DNA from 2 places in the Streptomyces nidicola genome. Region 1 is predicted to be linked to the other one. Evidence: predicted binding sites of a transcription regulator. Region 1 holds the regulator's gene; the other holds the start of a gene.
What was found. The regulator HrcA, encoded in region 1, represses chaperone genes, less so after heat shock. The targets are predictions, from matches to a motif close to TTNGCACTCNGNNNNNCNGAGTGCNAA.
Positions count from the first base shown of each region.

Region 1 (7,017 bases):
CGTCGTGCAGGTCGACACGCTGCGTGAGGTCGCCGCCCGCGACCGCCTCGAGCACCCGCGTGGCGTTCGCGGCCGGTGCGACGAGCGCGTCGATTATGGTGTTGACGTCGCCGACCCGGGTCACCCAGGCGCCCTGTCCCGGGCTCGCTTCCAGGCGCTCGTCGAGCCGGCCGTGCCGGGTGATCTCCCGCCGCACCCGCGCCAGTTCGGCGTTGAAGTGCACGCTGCGGTCGGCGAGCTGGTTGAATGTCGCGCCGAGCTCACCGACGATCCCGTCCGCCGCGATCGGTACATGCGCGAACGTGCCGTCCCGGGCAGCCGTCAGCGCGGCCAATAACGGCCGGAGATCACTCGGGCGGATGGTGTCGTCACCGTAGCCCTTCTGAGGTGCACGCATACCACTGTTCTCACTCATAGCGGCCTACTTAGGTAACTCCACGCTTATGGGCGCGGCCAGTCTGTCACTCTGTCGGTGTCGCCTGAGGCGTCTTTGCCACAACTACTCAGGAGCCGAAACGTGGGTTCCATTCCGATCCAGCGGGAGAGCGCTTTCAGCGCCCCGGACGCGCCTGACCAGCCGTCCCGGGAGCCGGTGGTCGCATGCACGTCGCTGCCCGGAAACCCGCTCGCGCCCGCGGCCGCCCGCCGCTTCCTGCGGGCCGCGTTCGTCGACTGGACGGAACTGACCGGGCTGTCGGCGGCCCTGACCCTCGACGGGCGACTCATGGACGACGCGACCGTCGTACTCAGCGAACTCGTCACCAACGCCGTCGTCCACGCCGGCACCGGCGTCGACCTGCTGTGCCGCCTGGAGGGCGCCGCCCCCGACGGCAGCGTCACCGCGGGACTCGTCGTCGAGGTCACCGACCGGCACCCGGCCCGCGCCGTCCGCAACGACCGGGCCTTCCGCTCGCCGGAGACCCCCGAGTACGGCCGCGGACTCCAACTCGTCGCGTCACTCTCCGAGTTGTGGGGCATCACCTACGGTCGCGGCGCCAAGACCGTCTGGGCCCGCATCCCCGCCGACGCCCCGACATCCGCCGCGGAGATTCCCGACACTCCGGCCGGCGTGCGCAGCCTGCAGAGGGGCTTGCGCGCCGCGGAGATCCTGGCGCCCGCGTCCCGGCGCGCCCCCCAGGACCAGGACTGGATCAACCGCGGCGCGCTCTCCTTCCTCGCCGAGGCCTCCGACCTGCTCGCGGGACAGCTCGACGAGGACATGGTCGCCGCGCTCGTCGGCCAGCTCCTCGTGCCGCGGCTCGCCGACTGGTGCGCCGTCTGGTTCTACGAGGAGGAGGGGCGCGGCCTGCCGGGCGTCGTCGAGCACGACATGCGCGGCGCGGACCCGATGCCGCTGCCCCGGCTCGCCCGCGTCTGGCACACCCACGAACACCGCACCGAGGAGCTCCGCGGGCTCCTGGAGAAGGAACCCCCGCGGCTGCCCGACCGCCTCTCCGGCGCCGTCCCCGTGCCCTGGCCCTTCGACGGGCAGGGCAGCCCGCTCACCCAGGACACGGGCTCGGCGCTCGCCTACCGGCTCTCCGCCGGCGGCCGCGCCCTCGGCATCCTGCTGATCGGACGGGCCGGGCTGCACCGCTTCCCCGACGAGGTCACCGGGCTCGTCGAGGACTTCAGCCGGCGCGTCGCCCTCGCCGTCAGCGCGGCCCGCCGCTTCACCCGGCAGGCCACCATCAGCCGCATCCTCCAGCGCGGTCTGCTGCCCACCTCCATGGCCGAGATCCCCGGCGTCAAGAGCGCCCTCGTGTACGAGCCGAAGGAGGCGGGAGGACCCGGCGGCGACTTCTACGATGTGTTCCCGGCCGGCGCCGGACGCTGGTGCTTCGCGCTCGGCGACGTCCAGGGAAAGGGCCCGGAGGCCGCCGTCGTCATCGGGCTCGTACGGCCCTGGCTGCGGCTGCTCGCACGCGAGGAGTACCAGGTCTCGCAGGTCCTCGACCGGCTCAACCGGCTGCTGCTCGACGACGCGACCGAGGCCTCCGACGCGGCGGCCCGCGCGCTCGCCGCGGCCGACGGCAGGGGCGTGCCACCGGAGGGGTCCACGTCCCGCTTCCTGTCACTCCTGTACGGGGAGCTGACGCCCACCGAGGACGGTGTGCTGTGCACCATCGCCTCCGCCGGGCACCCGCTGCCGCTGCTCATGCGGCCCGGCGGGGAGGTCGTCGCCGCGGCCTCGCCCCAGGTGCTGCTGGGCGTCGTCGACGACCCGGACTACACGAGCGAAACGTTTGTGATGCGCACCGGGGACACGCTCCTGGGCGTCACCGACGGGGTGACGGAGCGGCGCCGCGGGGCCCTCCAGTTCGACGACGGGGACGGGCTCGCGCAGGCGCTCGCCGGGTGCGCGGGCCTGACGGCGCCGCTGCTCGTCGAGCGGATCCGGCGGCTCGTGCACGCCTTCGGGGACAGCCCGCCGGACGACGACCTGGCGCTGCTGGTGCTCCAGGCGCAGTGACGGTGGTGCGGGTGGAATCCACGGAGGCGGGACAATGGGGGCATGCCTTCCGCACTTCCCGACGGTGAGCCCGTGCCCGACGACGGTTCGCTGCCCGCGTCCGCCCTGGCCGGCGCCGCCTCGCGCCCCCTCGGCTTCTACCTGCACGTCCCGTACTGCGCCACGCGCTGCGGGTACTGCGACTTCAACACGTACACGGCGACCGAGCTGCGCGGTACGGGCGGCGTGCTCGCGTCCCGCGACAACTACGCGGAGACGCTGATCGACGAGGTACGCCTGGCCCGGAAGGTGCTCGGCGACGACCCGCGCCCGGTCCGGACCGTGTTCGTCGGGGGCGGTACGCCGACGCTGCTGCCGGCCGCCGACCTCGTACGGATGCTGGGGGCGATCCGCGACGAGTTCGGGCTCGCGGACGACGCGGAGGTCACGACCGAGGCCAACCCCGAGTCGGTGGACCCGGCGTACCTGGCGGAGCTGCGGGCCGGGGGCTTCAACCGGATCTCGTTCGGGATGCAGAGCGCGCGGCAGCACGTGCTGAAGGTCCTCGACCGTACGCATACGCCGGGGCGGCCCGAGGCCTGTGTCGCGGAGGCGCGGGCGGCCGGGTTCGAGCACGTCAACCTCGACCTGATCTACGGCACGCCGGGCGAGACGGACGACGACTGGCGGGCCTCGCTGGACGCGGCGCTCGGGGCGGGTCCTGACCACGTCTCGGCGTACGCGCTGATCGTCGAGGAGGGTACGCAGCTCGCGCGGCGGATCCGGCGCGGCGAGGTGCCGATGACCGACGACGACGTGCACGCGGACCGCTATCTGATCGCCGACGAGGTGCTCGGGGCGGCGGGGTTCGACTGGTACGAGGTGTCGAACTGGGCGACGTCAGAGGCCGGGCGCTGCCTCCACAACGAGCTGTACTGGCGCGGGGCGGACTGGTGGGGGGCCGGGCCGGGCGCGCACTCGCATGTGGGCGGGGTGCGGTGGTGGAACGTCAAGCACCCGGGCGCGTACGCGGCGGCGCTCGCGGACGGGCGTTCGCCGGGGGCCGGTCGGGAGATCCTCGCGGAGGAGGACCGCCGGGTCGAGCGGATCCTCCTCGAGCTACGGCTCCTTGACGGATGCCCGCTGTCATTGCTGCGGGAAGCCGGGCTCGCGGCGGCGCGGAAGGCTTTGGCGGACGGTCTGCTGGAGGCGGAACCGTTCGCCGCGGGCCGCGCGGTACTGACGCTGCGCGGGCGGTTGCTGGCGGACGCGGTGGTCCGGGACCTGGTGGATTGACCTGGGCCGGGGTGGGCAACGCGGCGGGCAGGTTCAGGCCGGGGCCGTGACGAAGTCGATGAGTTCTTCCACGCGGCCGAGGAGTTCCGGTTCCAGGTCCTTGTACGTGTGGACCCGGGACAGGATGTGCTGCCACGCCTCACCCGTGTTGGCCACCCGCCAGCCCAGCGCCCGGCACACGCCCGTCTTCCAGTCCTGGCCGCGCGGGACGCGGGGCCACGCCTCGATGCCGACCGAGGACGGCTTCACCGCTTCCCAGATGTCGATGTAGGGGTGGCCGACGACCAGCGCGTGTTCGCTCGTCACCGATTGGGCGATGTGCCATTCCTTCGAGCCCTGAACCAGGTGGTCGACCAGGATGCCGAGGCGGGCGTCCGGGCCGGGGCTGAAGTCGGCGACGACCGCCGGGAGGTCGTCGACGCCCTCCAGGAACTCCACCGCCACGCCCTCGATGCGCAGGTCGTGGCCCCACACCCGCTCGATGAGCTCCGCGTCGTGCTTGCCCTCCACGTAGATGCGTCCCGCCCGGGCCACCCGCGCGCGGGCGCCGGGCACCGCCACCGAGCCGGACGCGCTCCGGGCGGGGCGGGTCGGGGCCGGGCCCGAGGGGCGTACGAGGGTGACGACCTTGCCGTCGATCATGAAGCCGCGCGGCTCCATCGGGAACACCCGGAGCTTGCCGAAGCGGTCCTCCAAGGTCACCGTCGGACCCTGCGCCGTCTTCTCGACCCGGATCACCGCTCCGCAGAAGCCGGTCGAGATCTCTTCGACGACGAGGTCCGGTTCGGCCGGGACCTCGGGGACCGGCTTGTTCCGCTTCCACGGGGGCGTGAGGTCGGCAGAGTACTGGCGCATCCGGCAGACGATAAGAGAACAGCGCAGGCCAGGGCTACGACACGCCGAAACGCGCTGCCAATGTGGCGCGTTGCGCGCGGACGAACTGCGCATTCACCGCCGAACCGTGCCCGGGGATGTAGACCGCGTCCTCGCCGCCCAGGTCCAGGAGTCGGTCGAGCGCCGCGGGCCAGTGATGCGGCGCCGCGTCCGGGCCCGCCTGCGGTTCGCCCGACTCCTCCACCAGGTCGCCGCAGAAGACGATCTCCGGGGCCCCCGGAACCAGTACCGCCAGGTCGTGGCCGCTGTGCGCAGGACCGATGTTCGCGAGCAGCACCGTCAGGCCGCCGCCCAGGTCGAGCGTCCACTCGCCGCACACCCGGTGCCGAGGGGTGACGAGGATGTCGACCGCCTCGGTGGCCGCCTCCGGGTCGACGCCGTGCCGCACCGCGTCCGTGCGCAGCCCCTCGGCGCCGCGCTCGAAGAGGACGTCGATGCCCACCGCCCCGTACACCTCGACGCCCGCGAACGCGGCCGTGCCGAGCACATGGTCGAAGTGCGGGTGGGTCAACGCGACATGGGTCACTCTCCGGTGCGCCCCGAGGAGCGCACGGACGTCGGCGCGCAGCCGGGCGCCTTCACGGAGTGAGGATCCGGTGTCGATCAAGAGCGCCGCGTCTTCACCCACGACGAGGCCGCTCGTGCAGTCGAGGCCGGGCAGCCGCACCCGCCCCACGTTCGGCGCGAGACCCTCCCATCCCACCGAGGACCAGTCGATACGCTGCGCGAGCTCCATACCTCGACGCTAGCGCCCTTGCCGGGCCCGTACCCACCGGCCGTACACTGAGCCGGGGACGATTGGCACTCGCCCACAGGGAGTGCCAAAGACAGGATGATCGCAACGGCTGTTTCTGGAGGTGTGCGCCGATGCTCAATGAACGCAGGCTCGAAGTGCTGCGCGCAATCGTCCAGGACTACGTCGGCACCGAGGAGCCCGTCGGCTCCAAGGCGCTCACCGAGCGGCACAAGCTCGGGGTCTCGCCGGCGACCGTGCGCAACGACATGGCGGCCCTGGAGGACGAGGGATTCATCGCCCAGCCGCACACCAGTGCGGGGCGCATCCCCACCGACAAGGGCTACCGCCTGTTCGTCGACAAGCTCACCGCCGTGAAGCCGATGGCCGCGCCCGAGCGGCGCGCCATCCAGAACTTCCTGGACGGCGCCGTCGATCTCGACGACGTCGTCGGACGCACCGTACGGCTGCTCGCGCAGCTGACGCGGCAGGTGGCGATCGTCCAGTACCCGTCCCTGACCCGGTCCACCGTGCGCCATGTCGAGCTGCTCTCGCTCGCGCCCGCCCGTCTGATGCTCGTACTGATCACGGACACCGGGCGCGTGGAGCAGCGGATGATCGACTGCCCGGCGCCGTTCGGCGAATCGTCCCTCGCGGACCTGCGGGCCCGGCTCAACAGCCGTGTCGCGGGCCGCAGGTTCGCCGACGTGCCGCAGCTGGTGCAGGACCTGCCGGAGGCCTTCGAGCAGGAGGACCGGGGCACGGTCTCCACGGTGCTCTCCACTCTTCTGGAGACACTCGTCGAGGAGACGGAGGAGCGGCTGATGATCGGCGGTACCGCCAATCTCACCCGCTTCGGACATGATTTTCCCCTCACCATCCGGCCCGTCCTGGAAGCCTTGGAGGAGCAGGTCGTGCTCCTCAAGCTCCTTGGCGAGCTGGGGGATTCGGGCATGGCCGTACGGATCGGTCACGAGAACGCCCATGAGGGACTCAACTCCACGTCCGTCGTGTCGGTCGGCTACGGTTCGGGCGGCGAGGCAGTGGCCAAGCTCGGCGTGGTCGGACCGACCCGCATGGATTACCCGGGAACGATGGGAGCAGTACGCGCAGTGGCACGTTACGTCGGACAGATCCTGGCGGAGTCGTAAGTGGCCACGGACTACTACGCCGTACTCGGCGTGCGCCGCGACGCTTCCCAGGACGAAATCAAGAAGGCCTTCCGAAGGCTGGCGCGTGAGCTTCACCCGGATGTGAATCCGGACCCGAAGACTCAGGAGCGCTTCAAGGAGATCAACGCCGCCTACGAGGTGCTCTCCGACCCGCAGAAGAAGCAGGTCTACGACCTCGGGGGCGACCCCCTGTCGCAGGCCGGCGGAGGCGGTGGGGCCGGTGGCTTCGGCGCCGGTGGGTTCGGGAACTTCTCGGACATCATGGACGCGTTCTTCGGTACGGCGTCGCAGCGCGGGCCCCGGTCCCGTACGCGGCGCGGCCAGGACGCCATGATCCGGCTCGAGGTCGAGCTCGACGAGGCGGCCTTCGGCACCACCAAGGACATCCAGGTCGACACGGCTGTGGTCTGTACGACCTGTAGCGGTGAGGGCGCCGCGCCCGGGACCTCCGCCCAGACCTGTGACATGTG
Region 1 covers NZ_JBNBPI010000001.1:6,088,105-6,095,121, forward strand. Annotated here, with positions in the region: gene ACOKM3_RS27460 (HAMP domain-containing protein) at 1-415, opposite strand, end outside; gene ACOKM3_RS27465 (SpoIIE family protein phosphatase) at 518-2,473, shown strand; gene hemW (radical SAM family heme chaperone HemW) at 2,516-3,748, shown strand; gene ACOKM3_RS27475 (DUF3097 domain-containing protein) at 3,782-4,603, opposite strand; gene ACOKM3_RS27480 (MBL fold metallo-hydrolase) at 4,638-5,378, opposite strand; gene hrcA (heat-inducible transcriptional repressor HrcA) at 5,510-6,526, shown strand; gene dnaJ (molecular chaperone DnaJ) at 6,527-7,017, shown strand, end outside.

Region 2 (7,017 bases), 1.7 Mb from region 1:
CACCAGCGCCACCCGCGCGGGCCGCGACACCTGGCAGAGCTTCTCCGAACAGTCCTCGGCCTGACCGCTCAGGCCCCGCGCCGCCCCTCGTGCAGTACGGCGACGATCCGCATCGCCGTATCGAAGTTCACGCACCCCAGGTCGACGAGCGGATACCCGACCTCCCCCGCGGCCGAGACCGGGTCGACCCTCAGTGACGGCAGCACGATGCCCAGTACCCCGGTCTCCGCCCGCAGTTGAGCGACCACGTCCTCGACCACCCGCAACCGCTCCGCGTCCCGCACGACCATCACGCACTCCTCCACTCCGAGTTCCACTTTCGCCACACAGAGTGACCGGCCCGGCCCTACGCTGGCCAGGGGCAGCGGCCCAACAGATGCCTCTGCTGGACCGGGAGTTGATGCACGTGACCGGACCGAAGGACCTCGACCCGTCGTCGCGCCGCGTAATGATCGGCGAAGAACTCCGCCACGCCCGCGAGAGAGCGAACCTCACGCAACAGGCCCTGGGTGAGCTGCTGTTCGTCAGCGGTTCCTACGTCGGCCAGATGGAGGCGGGCACGCGGCGCATCCTGCCGGACATGGCCGTGCGCCTGGACGAGGAGCTGAACACGGGCGGCTTCTTCGCCCGCAACTGCGAGAGGGCGAACAGGTCCAGGTTCCCGGACCATTTCGCGGAGGCGGCAGAGGCGGAGGCCATAGCGACAGCCATCCGACAGTACGCCGCGCTGCTCATCCCCGGCTTGCTCCAGACGCGGGCCTACGCGGAGGCGGTCTTCCACGCCTACCAACCCACCGCGCCGGACGAGCGGATCGACGGTCTCGTCGCCGACCGGCTGGCGCGGGCGCGCCTGCTCGACGATCCAACAACGCCGTTGTTGTGGACGGTCCTCGACGAGGCGGCCCTGCGCCGCACGGTCGGCGGGCCGCGGGTCATGGCGGAGGCACTGCATCACGTGGCGGACCTGGCCCGACGACACCGCGCGCTCGTACAGGTCCTGCCGTTCGCCGCGGGCGCGCACGCTTCGATGCAGGGCCCCGTCAAGCTGATGGAGTTCGAGAACGCCCCGCCGCTCTCGTTCGTCGACGGGCCCGAGACGGGAAGGCTCACCGACGACCCGGCCACGGTCGCCCGCCACACCTTCACGTTCAACCTCCTCCAGGCAGCGGCCCTCTCGCCCCGCGACTCTCTGGCCCTGCTCGACTCAGTGGCGCAGGATTACGCCCATGAGGAACCACACCCTTGAGGACGATCTGAACGACGCCGCCGCCTGGAGCTGGCGCAAGTCCAGCTACAGCGGCGGCGACGGCGGCGACTGCCTCGAAGTCGCCGACGCCCGCACGCCGGTGACCGGCATCGTCCCCGTCCGGGACTCCAAGAACCCCACCGGCCCGAAGCTCACGCTCCGGGCGGAGGCCTGGTCCGCGTTCATCGCCGACCTGCGCCGCACCCCGTAGCCAACGCCCCGAGGCTCAAGCCCCGAGCGACGAGCCCTGCTTTCAAGGATTGGGAGGCGGTCTCAACCCACCCTCCCTCCCTGCGAGTTGGCGAAGCCGACGAGCACGTCCGCTAATACCCGACACTTTCTGGCACCGGCTTGCCACGGAGGGTAATCACGCTCTAGCGTGCCCGATATACGAACGGCCCCCGCCGGTGCGCCAACACCTGCGAGGGCCTGTCCATCAAGATCCCATCCAGGGAGATCTCGTGGCTGACGCCAACTCTAGTGCCGCCCCCGCCCCGACGCACGCAGCACCGCCCACCCCGCTCCACCCCGAGGCGAACCCGGGCTACGGCAAGCGCTCCGCGCCGGACCAACTCCCCCGAACCAGGGCCGACTTCGCGGACCTTCCCGCCCGCGAGGCGTACATCGCCGGATACATCGACCGGCTGCCCGACGGCTCGGACATCTCGGTGAAGACACTCGCCAATCACCTCCCGTACGGCCAGGCGGCGATGCGAACCGCCCTCAACAACCTGCACCGGGCCGGTCACTTGAGACGCGGCCGCGAACACGTACAGGGCTCCGGGAGCGCACGCTGGGTCACCCGCACCTGGTTCTCCCGCACGGCGCGGGGCGACGCGTGGTGGACGGCATTCGTGAGGGGCGACGTACCGGAGACGGGCCGGGACGCGCCGCCCGAAGAACCACCTCCACGCCCCACCCGCAGCCGCGCGCTGCTCCTCCTCACCGCCCTCGGCCGCACGGCGCCGTCGCTGGCCCTGTCCGCCGCCGAATGCAACCGGCTCGCACCGGAGGTGGAGCGCTGGTTCGAGCGGAACGCCACCGAGGAAACCCTGCTGCACGCCCTGACGGCCGGCCTCCCCACACCCGTACACAGCCCGGCCGCACTGCTGCTCCGCCGCCTGACCGACAAACTTCCCCCGCCACCCCCACCACCGGCGAACCGCCCGCTCCTACGCCTCATCGAATGCGCGAACTGCGGCGCTCCCGGCCGCCCCGAGGCCCTACCAGGCGGCTTCTGCACCCCATGCAACAACCCCCGCCCCGCCTCCCCACCCCCAGGCATCCTCACCCCGGAAGCCGTCCGCACCCGCGTCGCGGAGATCCGCGCGGCAATGCTCCCCCGCTCCGAAAGGGCACGCGCATGACCGCGCCGACGATCCGGACCCGTACATCCGGGGCACGATGGAGGCGAGGAGGCACACCCATGACCCCTGGCACCGCCGACCGCCCTCAGATGAGCATCGAGGACTTCGAGGAACTCGACCGAAGGGCTCCGGAGACCCTGCGCAACAAGCTCGAATTCCTGAACGGACGGCTGCTCGTGAAGCACGGCCCCATCGACGTCGAGGACTTCGAGGAACTGGCCCGCGTCGCCCCCGAGACGGTGACCTTGGAACTCCTCAACGGAAAGCTAGAGGTCAAGCCCGTGCCGGACGGCGACCACGGTTCGATCATCATGTGGCTGATCCGCCAGTGCATGATGCAGCGCCCCGAACTGGCACTGCATCCCGAGCAGGGCCTGCGGATCGACACGTACCGAAAGGGCTGCATCAAGCCGGACGGCGCCCTGACGCCCATCGACTACTTCGCCGGACAGGACGAGTGGGCCTCCCCCGACGGCGTCCTCATGGCTGTCGAAGTCACCTCCAAGGACCGCGACGCCGACCGCCGCGACCGCCAGGAGAAGCCCCGCGCCTACGCGTACGCGGACATCCCCGTCTACCTCCTCGTCGACCGCGACAACGACACGGTCGTCGTCCACAGCTCCCCCGAGAACGGCGTCTACCAGAACCGCCGCCCGTACCACTACGGAGCAACGGTCCGCCTCCCCGCCCCGGTCACCATCACCCTCGAAACAGAGCGCCTCAAGGACTACGCGTAAGCCAACCAAGCCCCAGGCGGCGGGTGGGCAGATCAAGCCCCGCCGGCGATTGAGGCGCGGGGTCCGGGGCGGAGCCCCGAGGCGTCGAGCACGGGTGGGCGCACAGAAACGCCCGAGGGCGGCCCCGTCTCACGTGGAGACGGGGCCGCCCTCGGGTTACGGACGGGCTGAACCGCGAGCGGCTCAGAAGTCCATGTCACCGCCCGGCATGCCGCCGCCGGCCGGCGCAGCGCCAGCCTTCTCCGGCTTGTCGGCGATGACGGCCTCGGTGGTGAGGAACAGCGCGGCGATGGACGCGGCGTTCTGCAGGGCAGAGCGCGTGACCTTCGCCGGGTCGATGATGCCCTCGGCGATCATGTCGACGTAGTCGCCCGTGGCGGCGTTCAGACCGTGACCGACGGTCAGGTTGCGCACCTTCTCCACGACGACGCCACCCTCGAGACCACCGTTGACGGCGATCTGCTTGAGCGGGGCCTCGAGCGCGAGCTTCACGGCGTTGGCGCCGGTCGCCTCGTCACCCTCGAGCTCCAGCTTCTCGAACACCGCGGAGGCCTGGAGGAGGGCCACGCCACCACCGGCGACGATGCCCTCTTCGACGGCCGCCTTCGCGTTGCGAACGGCGTCCTCGATGCGGTGCTTGCGCTCCTTGAGCTCGACCTCGGTGGCCGCGCCCGCCTTGATGACGGCCACGCCGCCGGCGAGCTTGGCGAGGCGCTCCTGGAGCTTCTCGCGGTCGTAGTCCGAGTCGCTGTTCTCGATCTCGGCGCGGATCTGGTTGACGCGGCCCTGGACCTGGTCGCTCTCACCGGAGCCGTCGACGATCGTCGTCTCGTCCTTGGTGATGACGACCTTGCGGGCACGGCCGAGCAGGTCGAGACCGGCGTTCTCCAGCTTGAGGCCGACCTCCTCGGAGATGACGGTGCCGCCCGTGAGGATGGCGATGTCGCCGAGCATGGCCTTGCGGCGGTCACCGAAGCCCGGGGCCTTGACGGCGACGGACTTGAAGGTGCCACGGATCTTGTTGACGACCAGGGTCGACAGGGCCTCGCCCTCGACGTCCTCGGCGATGATCAGCAGCGGCTTGCCGGACTGCATGACCTTCTCGAGCAGCGGAAGGAGGTCCTTCACGTTGCCGATCTTCGAGTTGACGATCAGGATGTACGGGTCCTCGAGCGAGGCCTCCATACGCTCCATGTCGGTGGCGAAGTACGCCGAGATGTAGCCCTTGTCGAAGCGCATACCCTCGGTGAGCTCGAGCTCCAGACCGAAGGTCTGGGACTCCTCGACGGTGATGACGCCTTCCTTGCCGACCTTGTCCATGGCCTCGGCGATGAGCTCGCCGATCTGGGTGTCGGCGGCCGAGATGGAGGCGGTGGAGGCGATCTGCTCCTTGGTCTCCACCTCCTTGGCCTGCTCGAGCAGGGCGGCGGAGACGGCCTCGGTGGCGCGCTCGATGCCGCGCTTGAGGGCCATCGGGTTGGCGCCGGCGGCTACGTTGCGAAGGCCTTCGCGAACGAGCGCCTGGGCCAGGACGGTCGCGGTCGTCGTGCCGTCACCGGCGACGTCGTCCGTCTTCTTCGCGACCTCCTTGACCAGCTCGGCGCCGATCTTCTCGTACGGGTCCTCGAGCTCGATCTCCTTGGCGATGGACACACCATCGTTGGTGATCGTGGGGGCGCCCCACTTCTTCTCGAGGACGACGTTGCGACCCTTGGGGCCCAGGGTCACCTTGACGGCGTCGGCGAGCTGGTTCATGCCGCGCTCGAGGCCGCGCCGTGCCTCCTCGTCGAACGCGATGATCTTGGCCATGTGAAGTGGTCCTCCCGGACGGGGTGGCTAACGCAAAAGGACCGTGCTGGTGCCCGCGACGGACGGCCTGCGGGCCTTGTGGCTCCTTGCACCACCCGGCCCCCGGACCTCACCGACCCGATCCAAGTTTTGTCACTCTCACTCGGAGAGTGCTAAGCCCAATGATTAGCACTCGACCCATGCGAGTGCAAGCGCCTGTCACGGATCCGCAGGTGAGCGCACGCAGCGCGAAGGGCCCGTCTCCCGGTTACCCGGGAGACGGGCCCTCCACAACGTGCGACGTACAAGCTTGCAGTCTGACGCGCGCGTTCAGCCGGCGGCCACGCGGACCATGTCGGCCTGCGGCCCCTTCTGGCCCTGCGAGATCTCGAACTCGACCCGCTGACCCTCTTCGAGGGTGCGGTAGCCGTCCATCTGAATCGCGCTGTAGTGGACGAAAACATCCGCACCACCGTCGACCGCGATGAAGCCGTACCCCTTCTCCGCGTTGAACCACTTGACGGTGCCCTGAGCCATGCCTAACTCCCCTATTACTGGCCCTTGCGCAGGACCGCACTTCGCGGACCCGGGTCAGACCTCACGCCCCATGGGATATGGGGGTGTGCGCCGGAACGCGTCGACCGCGGCTGAATGTATCTGCCCAACTGCCGTCTGCAACAGGTCAATCGGACGAGAATTCTGGGCACGCCAGATCGGGGAAACCGGGCCAACTCACCGGATCCTTGGGCAAGTCGGGCCGCGTAAATGCCGTAAAAGGCCCGAAAGGGCTGCACACTTTGGCTACTTCTTGCCGGGCTTCGGGCGAGAACTCATATGCGCCCGTCATGCACCGCGCGGGGAAACGCAGCAGCTTCCCCAACTGTACCGCGCTCAACCATGCAGAATTGCCCCCTCCGCTTCTCTCGCGGAGGGGGCAATTCGGGTAACTCTACGTAGACGTAGAAAAGATCAGCCGCCGGCGACGGCCGGAATGATCGAGACGCCCGCGCCGTCCGGCGTCGCCGTCTCGAGGCCCTGCTCGAAGCGGACGTCGTCGTCGTTCACGTACACGTTCACGAAGCGGCGCAGCTTGCCCTGGTCGTCGAGGACGCGGGCGGCGATGCCGGTGTGGTTCTTCTCCAGGTCGGCGATGACGTCGGCGAGGGTGGCGCCCTCGGCGGCGACCTCGGACTGCCCGCCGGTGTAGGTGCGCAGGATGGTGGGGATGCGAACGTTGACGCTCATGCTGGTAACTCCCGTTGCTACAAGTTCGGTCGGGCTCAGTGGTCGGTGGCGAGGCCGGCCTCGCGGAACGCGTCCAGGTTGGGCCGGATCGTGGCGGTGGCCTGCGAGGACTCGGCGACCGCGTCCAGCGTCTTGAGACCGTCGCCGGTGTTCAGGACCACCGTGGTCAGCGACGGGTCGATGAGGCCCGCCTCGATGAGCTTCTTGGTGACACCCAGCGTGACGCCGCCCGCCGTCTCGGCGAAGATGCCCTCCGTCTGCGCGAGCAGCTTGATCGCGTCGACGACCTGCTCGTCGTTGACGTCCTCCACGGCGCCACCGGTGCGGCGCGCGATGTCGAGGACGTAGGGGCCGTCGGCCGGGTTGCCGATCGCGAGGGACTTGGCGATGGTGGTCGGCTTCTGCGGGCGGACCACGTCGTGGCCGCCCTTGTAGGCGACGGAGACCGGGGAGCAGCCCTCGGCCTGGGCGCCAAAGAGCTTGTACGGCTTGTCCTCGACGAGGCCGAGCTTGATCAGCTCCTTGAGGCCCTTGTCGATCTTCGTGAACTGCGAGCCGGACGCGATCGGGATGACCAGCTGGTCCGGGAGCTGCCAGCCGAGCTGCTCGCAGATCTCGTACGCGAGCGTCTTGG
Region 2 covers NZ_JBNBPI010000001.1:4,421,642-4,428,658, forward strand. Annotated here, with positions in the region: gene ACOKM3_RS20100 (hypothetical protein) at 1-64, shown strand, start outside; gene ACOKM3_RS20105 (hypothetical protein) at 69-317, opposite strand; gene ACOKM3_RS20110 (helix-turn-helix domain-containing protein) at 407-1,246, shown strand; gene ACOKM3_RS20115 (DUF397 domain-containing protein) at 1,227-1,457, shown strand; gene ACOKM3_RS20120 (hypothetical protein) at 1,708-2,613, shown strand; gene ACOKM3_RS20125 (Uma2 family endonuclease) at 2,673-3,350, shown strand; gene groL (chaperonin GroEL) at 3,534-5,159, opposite strand; gene ACOKM3_RS20135 (cold-shock protein) at 5,469-5,675, opposite strand; gene ACOKM3_RS20140 (ubiquitin-like small modifier protein 1) at 6,108-6,383, opposite strand; gene thrC (threonine synthase) at 6,419-7,017, opposite strand, start outside.
Region 2: groL (chaperonin GroEL) is a predicted target of HrcA. The motif match lies at 5,289-5,315, and genes of this name have one in related genera.